One region of the Cytobacillus pseudoceanisediminis genome, then DNA from elsewhere that is predicted to be linked to it. Evidence: riboswitches for the same ligand, from Rfam matches in the RefSeq annotation. Region 1 holds a riboswitch; the other holds the start of a gene.
What was found. Region 1 has a riboswitch for S-adenosylmethionine ahead of M5V91_RS09880 (Na+/H+ antiporter NhaC family protein). Riboswitches for the same ligand answer to the same signal wherever they lie in the genome.
Positions count from the first base shown of each region.

Region 1 (7,589 bases):
ATTGTCTCTAAAATGGTAGATATATCATGATAGATTTACACATTTTGGAATCCGCGGAAGACGAAATAGTTTGAAAATTCCTTTTGCAAACGGGTGGTATAGTTGACATTCCTTCCTATAAGTGCTAAATTTGAATCAGCCGTTATGCATCGTGTTATATTTTGCTAGCTGCTTTTTCAACCGTTAGGCAATGGTCTGGATGAGTAATGAACGTAAAGTTATAAGCGTGTATATGGTGAATTTACACATGGCTTTTTCTAGCCAATAGGAGGATTTTTTCATGAAAAACGGTAAAGTAAAATGGTTCAATGCTGAAAAAGGTTTCGGATTCATCGAAGGTGAAGACGGAAACGACGTATTCGTACATTACTCTGCTATCCAATCTGAAGGTTTCAAATCTTTAGAAGAAGGCCAAGAAGTTTCTTTCGAAGTTGTTGAAGGTGCACGCGGACCTCAAGCAGCTAACGTAACTAAACTATAATCGACAGACCCATACAAAAACAGCCTGGCCATTTGGTCAGGCTGTTTTATTTATCAACGATTGTATATAAGTACATGCTATGCCACAACCTATGGGAAAAAGGGAAGGTGGTATAAGATGGATTTTTTATGGGAATCAGTCCTTTTAATTTTTTCAGGGGTATTGCTTTTACGTGTGGCCGGAAGAAAATCCATTTCGCAAATGACATTAGCTCAAACAGTTGTGATGATTTCAATAGGTACCATTATCATTCAGCCGATCATTGAGACAAGTGTTTGGAAAACGATTGTGGCAGCAGCTATCTTAATCGGATCATTAATATTAATGGAATATCTGCAGGTAAAGTTTAATTTTATTGAAAAATTTATAACGGGCAAATCCAAAATTGTGATTGAGGATGGGAAGCTAAAAACAGCAAATATGAGGAAGCTGCGCTTTACAGCTGATCAGCTGGAAATGAGGCTTAGAACCAACGGAATCACAAAAATTTCAGATGTCAAAATGGCTACGCTTGAACCGAATGGACAGCTTGGGTATGAGTTAATGAATGATGCGAAGCCTTTGACTGTTGGAGAATTTAAAAGGCTGATAGGAGAAATGATTTTGCAGTCACCCGTTCAGCCTGCACCACAAGCATCAGGTGATATATTTCAGGAGCTGAAAAAGGGGCATTCCCCGCCAAATTCAAAAGATCTGCACTAATTTTAAGCCGCATTGCGGCTTTTTTAAATTCATAATCCCCATCTTTCCCCTTTTAAAGTATTATTCAGATTCTTAATCTATAACAAAAAAGTGCTTGAAGTTTCGCGAGTTTCCTGTATAATTTTCAAACGTGAGTTATTTCAGAATAATTTCATATAAATCACTTATCAAGAGAGACTGAGGGACTGGCCCGAAGATGTCTCGGCAGCGGGCTCTATAGAGCGCTGTGCCAAATCCAGCAAGCATAGGTGCTTGGCAGATAAGAAGAGAACGATTGATTTGTTAAGATCTCTTCTTGCTTGAAGAGGTCTTTTTATTTTGCTGGAAAATCCATTCGGAGAGGAGATTTTTAATGAAAAACAAGGGCAATCCCTGGGCATTATTGCCGCTTTTGGCTTTCCTTCTAATTTTTATTGGAAGCGGCATAGCAACAGGAGATTTCAATAGCATTCCAATCATTGTCAGTGTATCCGCTACAGCCGGAATAGGACTGGCAATGAACAGAAAAAAGCCATTCATGGAAAAAGTAGAGATATTCACTAAAGGGGCAGGTCATCCCGATATTATATTAATGTCCATCATTTTTATCCTGGCAGGGGCCTTTTCTGGTACAGCTAAAGGTATGGGTGCAGTTGATTCAACAGTGAACCTTGCACTCTCTTTTATCCCGCAGAATCTGCTTATGGTCGGAATTTTTATCATTGCATGCTTTATTTCATTATCAATGGGAACATCAATGGGGACAGTTGTAGCTCTCGCTCCAATTGGTGTAGCTCTTTCTGCGGAGACCGATATTTCCGTCGCATTGGCCATGGCAGCAATAATAGGCGGTGCCATGTTCGGGGATAATCTTTCCGTCATTTCTGATACGACCATTGCAGCGGTCAGGACACAAGGAACGAGAATGACCGATAAATTCCGTGTGAATTTCTTAATCGTCCTGCCTGCTGCATTGCTTACGGCTTTGATTCTTGGGATTTTAACAGCAGGTCAGGAAAGCGTGGTAACCAGCGGGGATTACAGCTTTTTGAAAGTAGTCCCTTATCTTGGCGTATTGGCTGCAGCTTTGCTTGGCATGAATGTCATTCTTGTCCTTAGCGGGGGTATCCTTCTTGCAGGGCTGATCGGAATTGCAGACGGCAGCTATACCTTTGTTTCATTCCTGCAAATGGTTGCTGAAGGAATGGCTGGTATGCAGACCCTTGCGATAATTGCCATCCTCATTGGCGGATTGGTTGAGATCATCCGATTTAATGGCGGAATCGATTACTTGCTTCACATGGCTACAAGCAAAATAAAATCTCGCAGGGGAGCTGAATTTGGTATTGCGTCACTTGTCACCCTGACAAATTTATCTACAGCCAATAACACAATTGCCATCATTATTGCAGGGCCGCTTGCCAAAAAAATTGCAGATCAATATGAGATTGACCCACGTAAATCAGCAAGTATTCTTGATATATTTGCCTGTTTTGTACAAGGGACTATCCCATATGGGGCACAGATGCTGGCTGCTTCCGGGCTCGCTGCCATTTCGCCGGTGAGCATCATGGCATATTCCATTTATCCAATATTAATTGGCATTTGCGGTGTTATAGCCATTTTGATTAACTTCCCTAAGCTAAAAAAGCAATAGATGAAAGAGCCTTTGTTGGGCTCTTTTTCTTTTCGAATAATGCTATGTTTTGGAAATAATCTTTGATATAATTAGAACGAATGTTCTGTCAAATTTTGCTGAGCCATTGCCGTTTTTTGATTTGGTATAATGGTAACATTGCAGAAAGAATCTCAGGCAAGGAAAAGAGGGTGTTAGATATGAAATTTATCCATACCGCTGATTGGCATTTGGGCAAGCTGGTCCATGGTGTATATATGACCGGAGATCAGCGTCATTTTTTGCATCAATTTATTGATGTGGTAGAGGAAGAAAAGCCGGATGCAGTCGTTATTGCAGGAGACTTATATGACCGTTCCGTACCTCCGACTGATGCTGTAGAATTGCTGAATGAAATCCTTTTTAAAATAAATGTAGAGCTCAATACACCTGTGGTTGCCATAGGAGGAAACCATGACAGCGCTGAAAGGCTGTCCTTTGGTAGCTCCTGGTACAAACAAAGCAAGTTCTACCTGTCTGGAAAACTGGTAAATGATTTTAGGCCCATACATATTAATGGTGTGAACTTTTATCTGGTTCCGTATGCTGAACCCGGAATGGTCAGGCATTTGCTTGATGACGACCGTGTGCATTCCCATGATGATGCAATGAAGGCAATTGTGAACAGAATTGAAGAGTACCTGAATCCAAATGAACCGAACGTTCTTGTCGGACATGCTTTTGTTTTGGGCGGTGCTACCAGTGATTCGGAGAGGACCCTCTCTGTCGGAGGATCAGGCTGTGTCCATTCCAGCAGCTTTGATCCTTTCTCCTATACGGCACTTGGTCATTTGCATAGTCCTGATGCCATAAAGCATGACAAGATCCGCTATTCAGGCTCCCTATTAAAATATTCTTTTTCCGAAGCTAAACAGGAAAAATCCATTTCTATTATAGAAATGAAGGAGAATGGTGAATTTGACTTGCGTACTCGTTCATTAAAGCCTAAAAAAGACTTGAGAGAGATCGAAGGGCATCTGGATGAACTGATGGATCCAGCTTTCTATGAAAAACAGAACCTTGATGACTATCTGAAAATCACCCTTTTTGATGAAGGCGCATTGCTTGATCCGATTAATAAGCTGAGACAGGTCTACCCAAATGTTCTTCACCTTGAAAGAAGGATAGCCGTTACAGATATGAAAAAAAGCTCCTTCCTTTCGATGAAGGAAGAGAAAAAGTCGGAGCTTGATCTGTTTAAACAATTCTATGAACAAATGACCACTTCCGAATTTACAGAAGATAAACAGCAGGTTATGACCAATGTGATCGAAAAAGTGCTAAGGGAGGAGGCGCTGAAATGAAGCCATTAAAATTAACGATGCAGGCGTTCGGCCCCTACGCAGACAGTGAGAGCATTGATTTTACGGAACTTGGAAATCGGACCATGTTTGTCATCTCCGGAAAGACGGGTTCAGGTAAAACCACTATTTTTGACGGCATCAGCTATGCGATTTACGGAAAGGCGAGCGGGGAGGATCGAAATGGCCCCGAACTTCGAAGCCAGTTTGCGAAAAATAATACACTAACCGAGATTTCCCTCGAATTCATTTTAAGAAATAAAAGATATTATATTACTAGGTCTCCTCAGCAGGAAAAGAAAAAGAGCGCGGCGATGGCACGACGACAGTAAGTGCCAAAGCAGAACTGTATATGTATGGTGAAAATGGAGAGCAAAAGCTCCTGGCTTCAAATGTCAGGGATGTTGATGAAAAGATAAAAGAAATTATGATCATTGACAGCAATCAGTTCAGGCAAATTCTGATGATTCCCCAGGGAGAGTTCCGAAAGCTCCTAACTTCTGAAAGCAAGGATAAGGAAGTCATTCTTCAGCGGTTATTCCATACTCAAATATACAAAAGCATAGAAGAAAAACTAAAAGAAGATGCAACTGAATTAAAAAGAACGGTAGAAGAACAGATAAAACTGAGAGATCAGTATTTTAATCAGGTTCAGGCTTTATATAGCGAGGAGCTGAAATCCTGCCTCGAAGCAGGAAGTGTTAATGACACCCTGCTCATGCCGCTTCTTGCAGAGGAAATTAAGGAAATGGAAGCAGGCCTTGCTGAGCTGACAGAAGCAGGCAGGAAAAAGAAGGAACAGAGAGATCATCTTCAGCAAAAGCTCTATGAAGCTGAAATGGTACTCAAACAGCTGAAGACGAAAGAAGAGCTAATGCAAAGGAAAGAAGAGCTGGAGGGGCTTAGGGGCCAATATACTGCCAAAGAGAATGCCATTGCTCTTGCCCAGAAAGCAGCCCTGCTTAATCAGCAGGAGCAGCTCTGTCATGAACTGAAGAAAGATCTTGATGCAGCACATGCCGATCTTCATGAGCTTCAGAAAAATATAGGCACTCTTGAAACTCTCCTAAAAGAAAAGCAAGATAAATGGGAATCTGAAAAGAACCGCGAGGAAGAAAGAAAACAAGCTGCCGAACAGGTTAATCACCTGCAAAATATGAAAGAGGACATTCTCTCGTATGCAAAAGTGGAAAAGCTGGTCCGTTCTCTTGAAAAAAATCTTGAATACCTCCGGCTTCAAAAGAGACAGAAAGATGAAGCCCATCAAAAAGCTGATTTACAAATAAAAACACTTTCTGAAGAAAAGCAGGACATTGAAAAGAGTAAGCTTGCACAGATTGAGAATGAACGAAACCTGGAGAAACTGACAGACGAAATAGAACGGCTTCATAAATATGAAGAGCTGCATAAAGAGCATCAATTATCAATGAATGCCTTCAGCAATAAGAGAAATTATTTTGATCAGACTTCATCCAGGCTGACTGATGCCAAACTGCTTGTGGAAGAACTGGAGGGCAAGTGGCTTCATGGACAGGCATCGATCTTGGCAAACAGGCTGCAAAACGGGGAGGCATGTCCGGTCTGCGGCTCAGAACACCATCCAAATCCGGCTGTATCTCCGCATGATATTCCGGATGAAAAAGACCTAAAGGAAGCAAAAAAACAGGCAGCTCAAATTGAAGCCGAGAAAGCGAAAGCGGAGTCTGCTTTTTATGAAGCCCAGTCCCGCATGAATTCCAGCGAGAGTGGATTGGCTGAACTCACAGCCCAAATACAAAAACACCGTCCTGACTTTAAACAAGAAAGTTTGCTAGTGCTGAAAAATACTCTTGCCGATCAAAAGAAGGATCTTCTGAAAATTCATGCTGAACTGAAGAAGAAATCTTTAAGGCTGGAAAACTGTACTGCTGAGTTAGAAAAAACACAGCAGAGGAAAGAAGCTCTAGCTGCAGAAATTGACCGGCTGCAAGACCAAATAAATGACGCAGCCATTTTGCATGCGGAAAAGAGAAGCAACTTGGCGAGGATGACGGATACTATTCCTGAAAACCTGCGGTCTATTGATGCTTATGAGTCAAGTTTGAAAACTGCTGCTGAGAAACTTGAAATTATGCAAAGGCAGCTGGAATCATCCCAGCAGAATTATCAAGATGCAAAGTCGGCCCTCTTGGCAGAACAGGCAAAACTGGAGACACTTCAAAAGCAGGCTGATAAAATCGAGCAAAAGCTTGCAGCCGAAAGGCAGAATTTTGTGCAGCGCATGAAGGACCAGGGCTTTGAAGTCTACGGAGAATACCGTGATGCCAAAAAATCAGAGGATCAGATCAGGCAGCTTGAAGGTGAAGTAAGGGAATATCGGGAAGAAGTCCGTTCTGTTCATGATCGATACGCTGAGCTGGGGCACCTCTTGGAAGGGATTGAAAAACCTGACCTGGATAGCTTGCAGCTATTATTGCAGGAAACAGATGATCAATTGAAACTGCTGCAGGATCAATATACAAATCTGTTTATGATGAAAAAGCAAAATAAAGAGACTATGCAAAAAATCGAAGAAATAAATGAAAATATGAAAGCCCTGGAGGAAAGGTACAAAGTAATCGGGCACTTGTATGAAATTTCAAAAGGGCAGAACACTTACCGAATTACTTTTGAACGATTTGTCCTGGCGGCCTTTTTAGATGATATACTGAGGGAAGCCAACGGACGTTTATCAAAGATGACTAGCGGAAGATATATGCTGCTTCGAAAAACAGACCGGTCAAAGGGCAACGCACAAAGCGGCCTGGAATTGCTAGTGTTCGATCAATACACTGGACAGGAAAGGCATGTTAAAACTTTATCTGGCGGAGAAAGCTTTAAAGCCGCGCTCGCACTTGCTCTTGGTCTGGCGGACGTGGTGCAGCAATACGCAGGAGGGGTATCCCTTGAGACGATGTTCATTGATGAAGGATTTGGAACACTTGATCCCGAATCATTAGATCAGGCAATAGAAGCATTGATCGAAATCCAAAGCAGCGGAAGGCTTGTAGGCATCATCTCTCATGTTCCTGAGCTGAAGGAAAGAATTGATGCACGTCTGGAAGTAACAGCAAGCCAGACAGGAAGCCGTACACAGTTTCAATTTTTAAATTAGGATTCAAGGAAAAAGGATAGACCTTCTATCCTTTTTCCAATACTATTAAAGTTGGTGAAGACTGTTGAGGAAGAAAGTCGTTTTATCATGGAGCGGCGGCAAAGACAGCTGTCTGGCTCTAGATGTTCTAATAAAACAGGGGTACGAGGTTGCATGCCTTCTGACAACGGTTCCAAAGGAAATTGGCAGAACGTTCGGGCATGGTGAAAAAAGGAATTAATCCAGCTTCAGGCTAAAAGCTTGTCCATACCTGCAGAGTTTATTTATTGTACTTTTGAGGATTACTCGGAACGTTTCGTGAGTGATTTAAGAAAAATA
Region 1 covers NZ_CP097349.1:1,842,609-1,850,197, reverse strand. Annotated here, with positions in the region: gene M5V91_RS09890 (cold-shock protein) at 281-481, shown strand; gene M5V91_RS09885 (DUF421 domain-containing protein) at 599-1,183, shown strand; SAM riboswitch class I at 1,345-1,449, shown strand; gene M5V91_RS09880 (Na+/H+ antiporter NhaC family protein) at 1,536-2,819, shown strand; gene M5V91_RS09875 (exonuclease SbcCD subunit D) at 2,999-4,141, shown strand; gene M5V91_RS09870 (AAA family ATPase) at 4,138-4,470, shown strand; gene M5V91_RS09865 (SbcC/MukB-like Walker B domain-containing protein) at 4,491-7,271, shown strand; gene M5V91_RS30415 (Dph6-related ATP pyrophosphatase) at 7,336-7,491, shown strand; gene M5V91_RS09860 (Dph6-related ATP pyrophosphatase) at 7,512-7,589, shown strand, end outside.

Region 2 (7,589 bases), 1.0 Mb from region 1:
TATAACTATGATAAAAACAAACATGTCGGCCAAGGCGATGGAGATAGCCAGATTGGAGATGTAGTGGCACGTGACGGATCCGGCAGCCAGAAAGGACCCGGAAAAGGGCAAGGGGCAGGCGACCAGGCAGGCGAGGATTATTTTGAAGCAGAAGTATCATTGATGGAAATTGAAGAAGCTTTATTTAAACAATTGGAATTGCCTAATTTAAAAAGAAAAGAGCAGGATGAAAATCTGGTAGAGGACATTGAATTTAATGATATCAGAAAGACTGGATTAATGGGCAATATTGATAAGAAACGGACCATGATGTCGGCATTCAAGCGGAATGCAATGAATGGAAAGGCAGCTTTCCACCCAATTTATAAGGAAGATTTGAAGTTCAAGACCTGGAATGAAATTGTAAAGCCTGATTCAAAGGCTGTCGTGCTTGCAATGATGGATACGAGCGGATCGATGGGGATTTGGGAAAAGTATATGGCCAGAAGCTTTTTCTTCTGGATGACCCGGTTCCTGAGGACCAAATATGAGACAGTCGAGATAGAATTTATTGCCCATCATACTGAAGCAAAGGTGGTCTCAGAAGAGGACTTCTTCTCAAAAGGAGAAAGCGGGGGAACCATTTGTTCATCTGCCTACCGTAAAGCGCTTGAACTGATTGATGTCAAATACGACCCGCGCAAATATAACATTTACCCTTTCCACTTCTCAGACGGTGATAACCTGACCTCTGACAATGCCCGCTGTGTTAAGCTGGTGGAAGATCTTATGAAGGTGTCCAATATGTTCGGGTACGGTGAGGTCAACCAGTATAACCGCCACTCGACCTTGATGTCAGCCTATAAAAATATTAAAAATGAGGATTTCCGCTATTATATCCTTAAGCAAAAAGCAGATGTATTCCATGCGATGAAGAGTTTCTTCAAACAGGAGGAAGATAAGAAGAAGTATGCTTAAGAGAGGGGAACCTCTCTTTTTTATTCGGGAAAAAAGACCCCACACGGGGGCCCTTTGCTATTTGTGCCTTTCCTTTGTAAGCCGATTATCCCAGTTTAATTCAGCACTGGTTTTCACAACTTCAGACTTTGGTGAAACATGAACACGAGTAAATTCCTGATTATCGGCAGCACATGAGCTACCGGATTTATCTGCCAGTGTTTTGATATCTGTTTCATGGACAACTTCCCGTGCTGAAGCGCTTTCGAGGTACCCTTCTGAGTCTTCAGCACTGACCCTCTGATTGCCTTTCTGGGTAGTGGGATAGTTTCCGTAGTAATCCGCGATTAAGACATATTTTCCATCAAACACCATACTTGCGTATTTATCCAGGTCATGTTCATCAAACCGTATACCATCTTTTTTATCAGGATCCATTCCTGAACTTGTGGCTGGATCTTCTCCCATAAAAAGGGCTTTCACTGAATCAAGAAAGCGCTGATTGCCGAGCTCCTGGGATCCGACTATTCGTAAGTTCACTCCATGATTGTCTGCAAAGCTTTCAAGATTCGCTCCATCTTTTGAAACAATCACCAGGTTGTCTTTCTGATACCCGTTTGACTCTGCCCCTTCAATAGCTTCTCGTAGCTCTTCCTGTGTAGCATACCCGCCTATTAATATATTTTTCTTCATATTTTCACTCCTCATGTCATATTATATTTTCTATTTCCCCTGATTTGCAGGAGGAGAAACTTTCTTTTTCTTTTGAAGGGCGGACAGTTAGACTGTCCTGTATCATTACATGGTACAAGCCGTATGAATTAATAAAACACAGTAAATACAGTATGATAAAGATGTAGCCAATAAATTGGAATTTCTGCTGGAGGTGGGGGTATATGGAGATTGAAAAACTGGCTAAAAGGTTAAGTAACAGGACCCCAGTCATTTTAGGGAGTGAGCGATTTTCGAAATTCGCTATTTTGCTTCCGCTTGTTGAGATAAATAAGGAAACACATGTCCTTTTTGAGGTGCGTTCACTTACAATGAGAAGGCAGCCTGGGGAGGTCTGTTTCCCCGGGGGAAGAATAGATCCGGAAGACAGGGATGAGGAGCATACGGCTATCCGTGAGACCTCAGAGGAACTTGGTGTAAACGAAGACAGCATCACAGATGTGTCCCCGCTGGATTACATGATTTCCTTCGGACAAATTATTTACCCTTATGCAGGCATTATCCATAATCCTGACCAGATCGTGCCAAACCCTGACGAAGTAGAAGAAGTTTTTACCGTGCCTCTTTCCTTTCTAAAAAGAGTAAAGCCGGAAACGTATCACGTGAATTTTAAAGTAGAGCCCGAAGAAAATTTTCCTTTTGACTTGATTGCCGGAGGTGAAAATTACAATTGGCAGACAAGGAAAGTAGAAGAAGTATTTTACTTTTTTGAGGATAAGGTTATTTGGGGGCTCACTGCCAGAATTCTTAAGCATTTTCTTGAAATCATTATTGAAGATTTCGAGGAAAATGAAAGCGGTTGAAGAAAAAATTTCAAAAAAGGTTGACGAAGTCCTTATAAATGTTTATGATTCATATAAATTGAATACTTAGAAACTTCTTATCAAGAGAGGCGGAGGGACTGACCCTATGAAGCCTCGGCAACCAGCATTTATGCACGGTGCCAAATTCAGAGGAATACATTTTCCGAAGATAAGAAGGCGGAATGAACGGAATGTAAATTCAAACCCCTTCTTGTCTGTAATAGACGGAAGGGGTTTTTTGTTTTTATAGGTATCTGCTCTTTAAATATTAACCAGGGGGAATGAGAAATGTCAGCGTTAACGATCGGGCTATTGGGGTTTGGAACAGTTGGAAAAGGAGTGTATGAAACGATCAGCAAACATCAGGGAAGGCTTCAGGCGATATTCGGGAAAGAAGTGAAGGTCTCCGCCATCCTTGTCAAAAATGTGAGTAAGCATTCTGTGCCTGATGATGACGTGCTTTTAACTGATGATTTTCAAGAAATTATTGAGCTTCCCAAGCTTGATGTCGTAATTGATGCCATTGTTGGCAGGGAGCCAGGCTATACGTATTTGCGCCAGGCAATATTGAGAGGATGCCATGTCATTACTGCAAATAAGGAGATGTTTGCATTCCATGGAAGTGAGCTTGCGAGGCTCGCAAAAGAACATAATGTATCATTAGGATTTGAAGCAACAGTCGGAGGCGGAATCCCAATAATTCAGACTATCAAGCAGCTGCTGAATGCGAACAAGATTGAACGGATCGAAGGTATATTAAATGGCACGTCCAATTTCATTTTGACAAGTATGCGCGAAGAGAACTTATCATTTGAAGAAGCACTGAAAATAGCTCAGGAAAAAGGATATGCAGAAGCCGATCCCAAAAACGATATCGAGGGATATGACGCTTTTTTCAAAGCGGTTGTTCTGAGTGAGCTGGTGTTCGGGAAAGCACCGGCGCAGGAAACATCTGTTAGAGAAGGCATTACTGACATTACAATTGAACAAATCCGTATGGCTGACTCCCTGGGACTGAAATTTAAACATGTAGCATCGATTGAGAGGGAAAAAGATGCTATCCGCTGTACTGTAAAACCGGTCCTGACAGCGGAGGCACATCCCTTGTACAGAGTAGAAGGAGTGCAAAATGCAGTTTCAATTGATGCGGATATAGTCGGGAATATCAGCCTGCAGGGTCCTGGAGCCGGCATGTTTCCGACAGCCAGCGCAATTATTGAAGATTTGATTCATGTAGGCAGAACAGATATTCCTTCAGTCTTTGAGGAAGGCAAGTCGGAATGGACTGTTCTTGACGAGCCAGTTTGGATTATTTGGGGTGATGCTAATGCAGGATTGCCTGAGGGATGTGAAATAATCAGTAAAGTGTCAAAAGATGTCTTCATCTTTAAGGCATCATTGGAAGCTGTGTCATTATTAGATACATCAGATTTGAAGGCTTATCAGGTGCTTGGAGACTATGCTCCGGCTGTAAAGGAAAATAAACAGGTACAGACGGTATAACCTGAAAACATAATGAAAAAACAGGAGGGGCAAGCTTATGAGCTGCCCCTCCTGAAGTATGTTTAGAGATGGTGGATGTTATCGCAGTCTAACGGGCAGTAAGCCTCCTTCTTCAAGACTCAGAGGAATCGAAAGAGGATAAGTGGGAGTCCACTGCCCATAAAGGCCCGACCGCAGAACAAAGACTAAAAACGCCACGTCCTCCCAAAAGCTGCGCTTTCGGTCGTGCGATGTATCGCTGCCGTAGCTTTCCTTGTCCTATGGCAATGTCTTTGTAACATACTTCCGCCCAAAAGCTGTCGCATTTGCTCGTACGATGCTCATGCAGACGAAGCCTTCCTTGTCCTGTGGGCCTCAACTTATAATCAGTGGGGTATAAAGCCCCCGCTGATTGAAGTTTCACTTTATGCCTGCTGGTTTTTTAACAAAGGATTATTTAATCCAGAATAAAGGTCTTTTACATGGACCGTTACAATCTTAGCGCCAATCTGGACATGGACCATATTATCAAAAACAGCTGTTACCAGGCCGTTTAATGAAACATTAGCACCAATATTTAGATCTTTGTTGGGAGTTTTAACATTTTTTTTGTCTGCCATCGTAACACCATCCCATTCGGTTTTATTGAACTTATACATAGAATATTGCCTTTTTATAGTAAAATAAACGCTTTAATAAAAAAGTCCAGTAATATAGCTCGTTTTTTTATCGACAAATTTTATTGGTGCCAGGTACCTGTCGAATTTTCTTTATATAAATAATTAAGTATTCATTTCCGAAATTAAATACAGCCGAAAAAACAATCCTTGGAGGGAATGACACAATTTGTGCTATCCGATTTTGGATCTAATTGACAGGAGTGAAATTTAGACAAAGAGGGTATTAATAGTCCGTAAAAATACGGTTTCAGAAAAGGATGAATAACGGAATATGAATATGCCTCTTGCAATTGGGCTCATTTTTATTGCCCTTTATATAACTGCAATAATTGGGATTAAAATCTTAAGAATTCCCGATATCGTTATTTATATTATTTTAGGAGCTGGCATCGGTATTTTTGGATTTTACAAAGAGGCGAAAGTAATTGAAGCTGCAGGTGAAATTGGCTTAATTCTGCTATTCTTTCTGCTTGGCACAAAATTCTCTGTGCGAGAATTAAGGAATAACGGAAGGAAGGTCTGGAAATCCGGGCTATTGGATGTTTTTTTGGGAGTGGGAGTGACTGCGGGAATTGCCTATGCAGCAGGTCAAAATATGTTTGTCTCTTTATTGATAGGCGGAATCGTATATGCAACCAGTTCTTCAATTACTGTTAAGCTGCTGGAATCAAAGAATCGCCTTGAAGATAAAGACTCTGAATATATTCTATCTCTTCTGATTTTTGAAGACCTCGCTGCCCCGATTCTTGTGACCGTTCTGATTGGGCTGAGCGGTGGAAATAGTTTCTCCGCTGCAGACTTTCTGTTTATTTTTCTGAAGGTATCTCTCCTTGCTGGCGCTGCAGTTTGGATGAGCAGAATAGTTCTTCATAAAGCCCAGCATTGGATGAAGAAAGTTGCTCATGAAGATTCCTTTTTGATTCTTGTTCTTGGAGTTGCGATTACCTATGGAGGATTTGCAGTATTTCTGGGGCTATCAGAGGTTATTGGCGCATTTCTTGCCGGCATCATACTTGCCGGAACGGAGGTGAAAGAAAAAACAGAGGAAGTTGTACTTCCCGTCAGGAATCTGTTTCTCCCATTTTTCTTCTTGAATTTCGGGCTTTCGCTTGAGTTTAATGAAGAAATTCCTTCTCTGGATCTTCTGGTTATTATTGTTACCTGGTCCATCATTCACAAGCTTGCTGCAGGATATTTTGGAGGGCAATGGTATGGCCTATCGAAACAGGAAGCTCTAAAGGCGGGATTATCATTATCATCAAGGGGAGAATTCTCTGTAATTATTGCCGGATTGGCCACAGGAGGCCTTAAAGTATTTGCAGGGGCTTATATCCTGATTGCAGCTTTGGTCGGCATGCTGCTGTTTCAGTTATCATCCTGGATCCATTCACGGGTGCAGAAGAATTCCGGTTAATAGCATAAAAATTTCCGGAAAATCTCTTCTTTTGAAGAGTTTTTCCGGTTTGCTGTTTATTAATTTCTTCCTTCCTCTTACTTCCTGTTCCGTGAAACATAAGGATTTTCAGCAATCCAAAATCTCCAGGGATAATTCCGCGCATCACCGGAATTATCAATTCCGATTCGTTTTCCGCGTGTGACTTTCCCGGGAGGAATTCCTTTAGCAATCATAAGAGGAGGGCTTGTAAAACGCCGCCCATAATCATCTATTGTAATATTGAGAGCTTTGGTTAATTTACCAGGTCCATTAGTTAGGTTCTTAAGATCATCCATTTTTCGTCTTTTCTTCATTAAATCAAGGCCGTCTACAGGTTCAATTCCCCTGATCAATACAGCTTCAGGCTTTTCCTTTGGGCCGCTCACAACATTAACCAAACAATGGGTATGCATCACATACGTGTAGACAAATCCGGGTTCATTGAACATGATTTCGGTCCGCTTTGTTCTCCTGTTCCCAAAGCTGTGAGCTGCCCTGTCTTCCGGGCCCATATATGCTTCTGTCTCAACGATATAGCCTGAGGCGATGCCCTCTTCCGTTTCTTTGATCAATAAGCAGCCCAGCAGTGCTTCCGCCAATAGTAGTGTCGGCTGCTGAAAGAAGTCTTCTGGCAGTGGGGCATATGGTTTTATATCTTTCAAGATCAATCTCTCCAAACAGTATGTTATTAGTGTTGCAGCATCGTGTCTTATGTTTTTACCCTCTGCTATTTTTTCATAACCATACCTGCAGTATAATAGCAAAGGGAAATACTATACAGGATGTGGGCATTGATGAATAAAAATATCGGTTTTATCGGATGTGGAAAAATGGCTCAGGCCATAATTGGAGGAATACTCAAATCCAATCTGGTAAATCCAAGCCAGATTATTGCTTCAGCAAGAACGGAGAAGACGCTTGACGATGTAAAAAGCAGGTGGAATATACAAACACGCCTTTCCAATATTGGAGCAGCGGAAGAAGCGGATATAGTGTTTTTGGCTATTGAGCCTGATGCACATGGGGAAGTTATTGATGAGATTAAAGATAGCGTCCGTTCCGATGCCATCATTATAACCATTGCGGCCGGCATTAGTCTAACCTTTCTGGAACAGTCATTTGGCCGGAAAGTTAGAGCAATTCGAATCATGCCTAATACGCCATCATTAGTAGGAGAAGGAATGAGCGTCCTTTCAGCTAATGAATCAGTATCTCCAGATGATATGGAGGAAGTGGAAAAAATATTTTCATGCATTGGAAGAGCAGCTTTTATGGAAGAAAAGATGATGGATGCGATTCCTGCTATAAGCGGTTCTTCTCCAGCTTACGTCTATATGTTCATTGAAGCATTGGCAGATGGCGGTGTAAAAGCAGGATTGCCCCGTGAACAGTCTTATCAGCTCGCAGCACAGGCTGTTTTGGGGGCTGCCAAGATGGTGCTGGAAACAGGTCTGCATCCAGCGGAATTAAAGGATGAGGTCTGTACTCCAGGTGGGGCAACGATTGAAGCAGTTGCCGAGC
Region 2 covers NZ_CP097349.1:2,886,371-2,893,959, reverse strand. Annotated here, with positions in the region: gene yhbH (sporulation protein YhbH) at 1-957, shown strand, start outside; gene M5V91_RS15510 (general stress protein) at 1,015-1,629, opposite strand; gene M5V91_RS15505 (NUDIX hydrolase) at 1,833-2,471, shown strand; SAM riboswitch class I at 2,546-2,647, shown strand; gene M5V91_RS15500 (homoserine dehydrogenase) at 2,760-3,974, shown strand; gene M5V91_RS15495 (hypothetical protein) at 4,379-4,573, opposite strand; gene M5V91_RS15490 (cation:proton antiporter) at 4,905-6,047, shown strand; gene M5V91_RS15485 (DNA-3-methyladenine glycosylase) at 6,125-6,730, opposite strand; gene proC (pyrroline-5-carboxylate reductase) at 6,863-7,589, shown strand, end outside.
Region 2: it holds a riboswitch for S-adenosylmethionine, as region 1 does, so the genes downstream of both, M5V91_RS15500 (homoserine dehydrogenase) here and M5V91_RS09880 (Na+/H+ antiporter NhaC family protein) in region 1, are expected to answer to the same signal.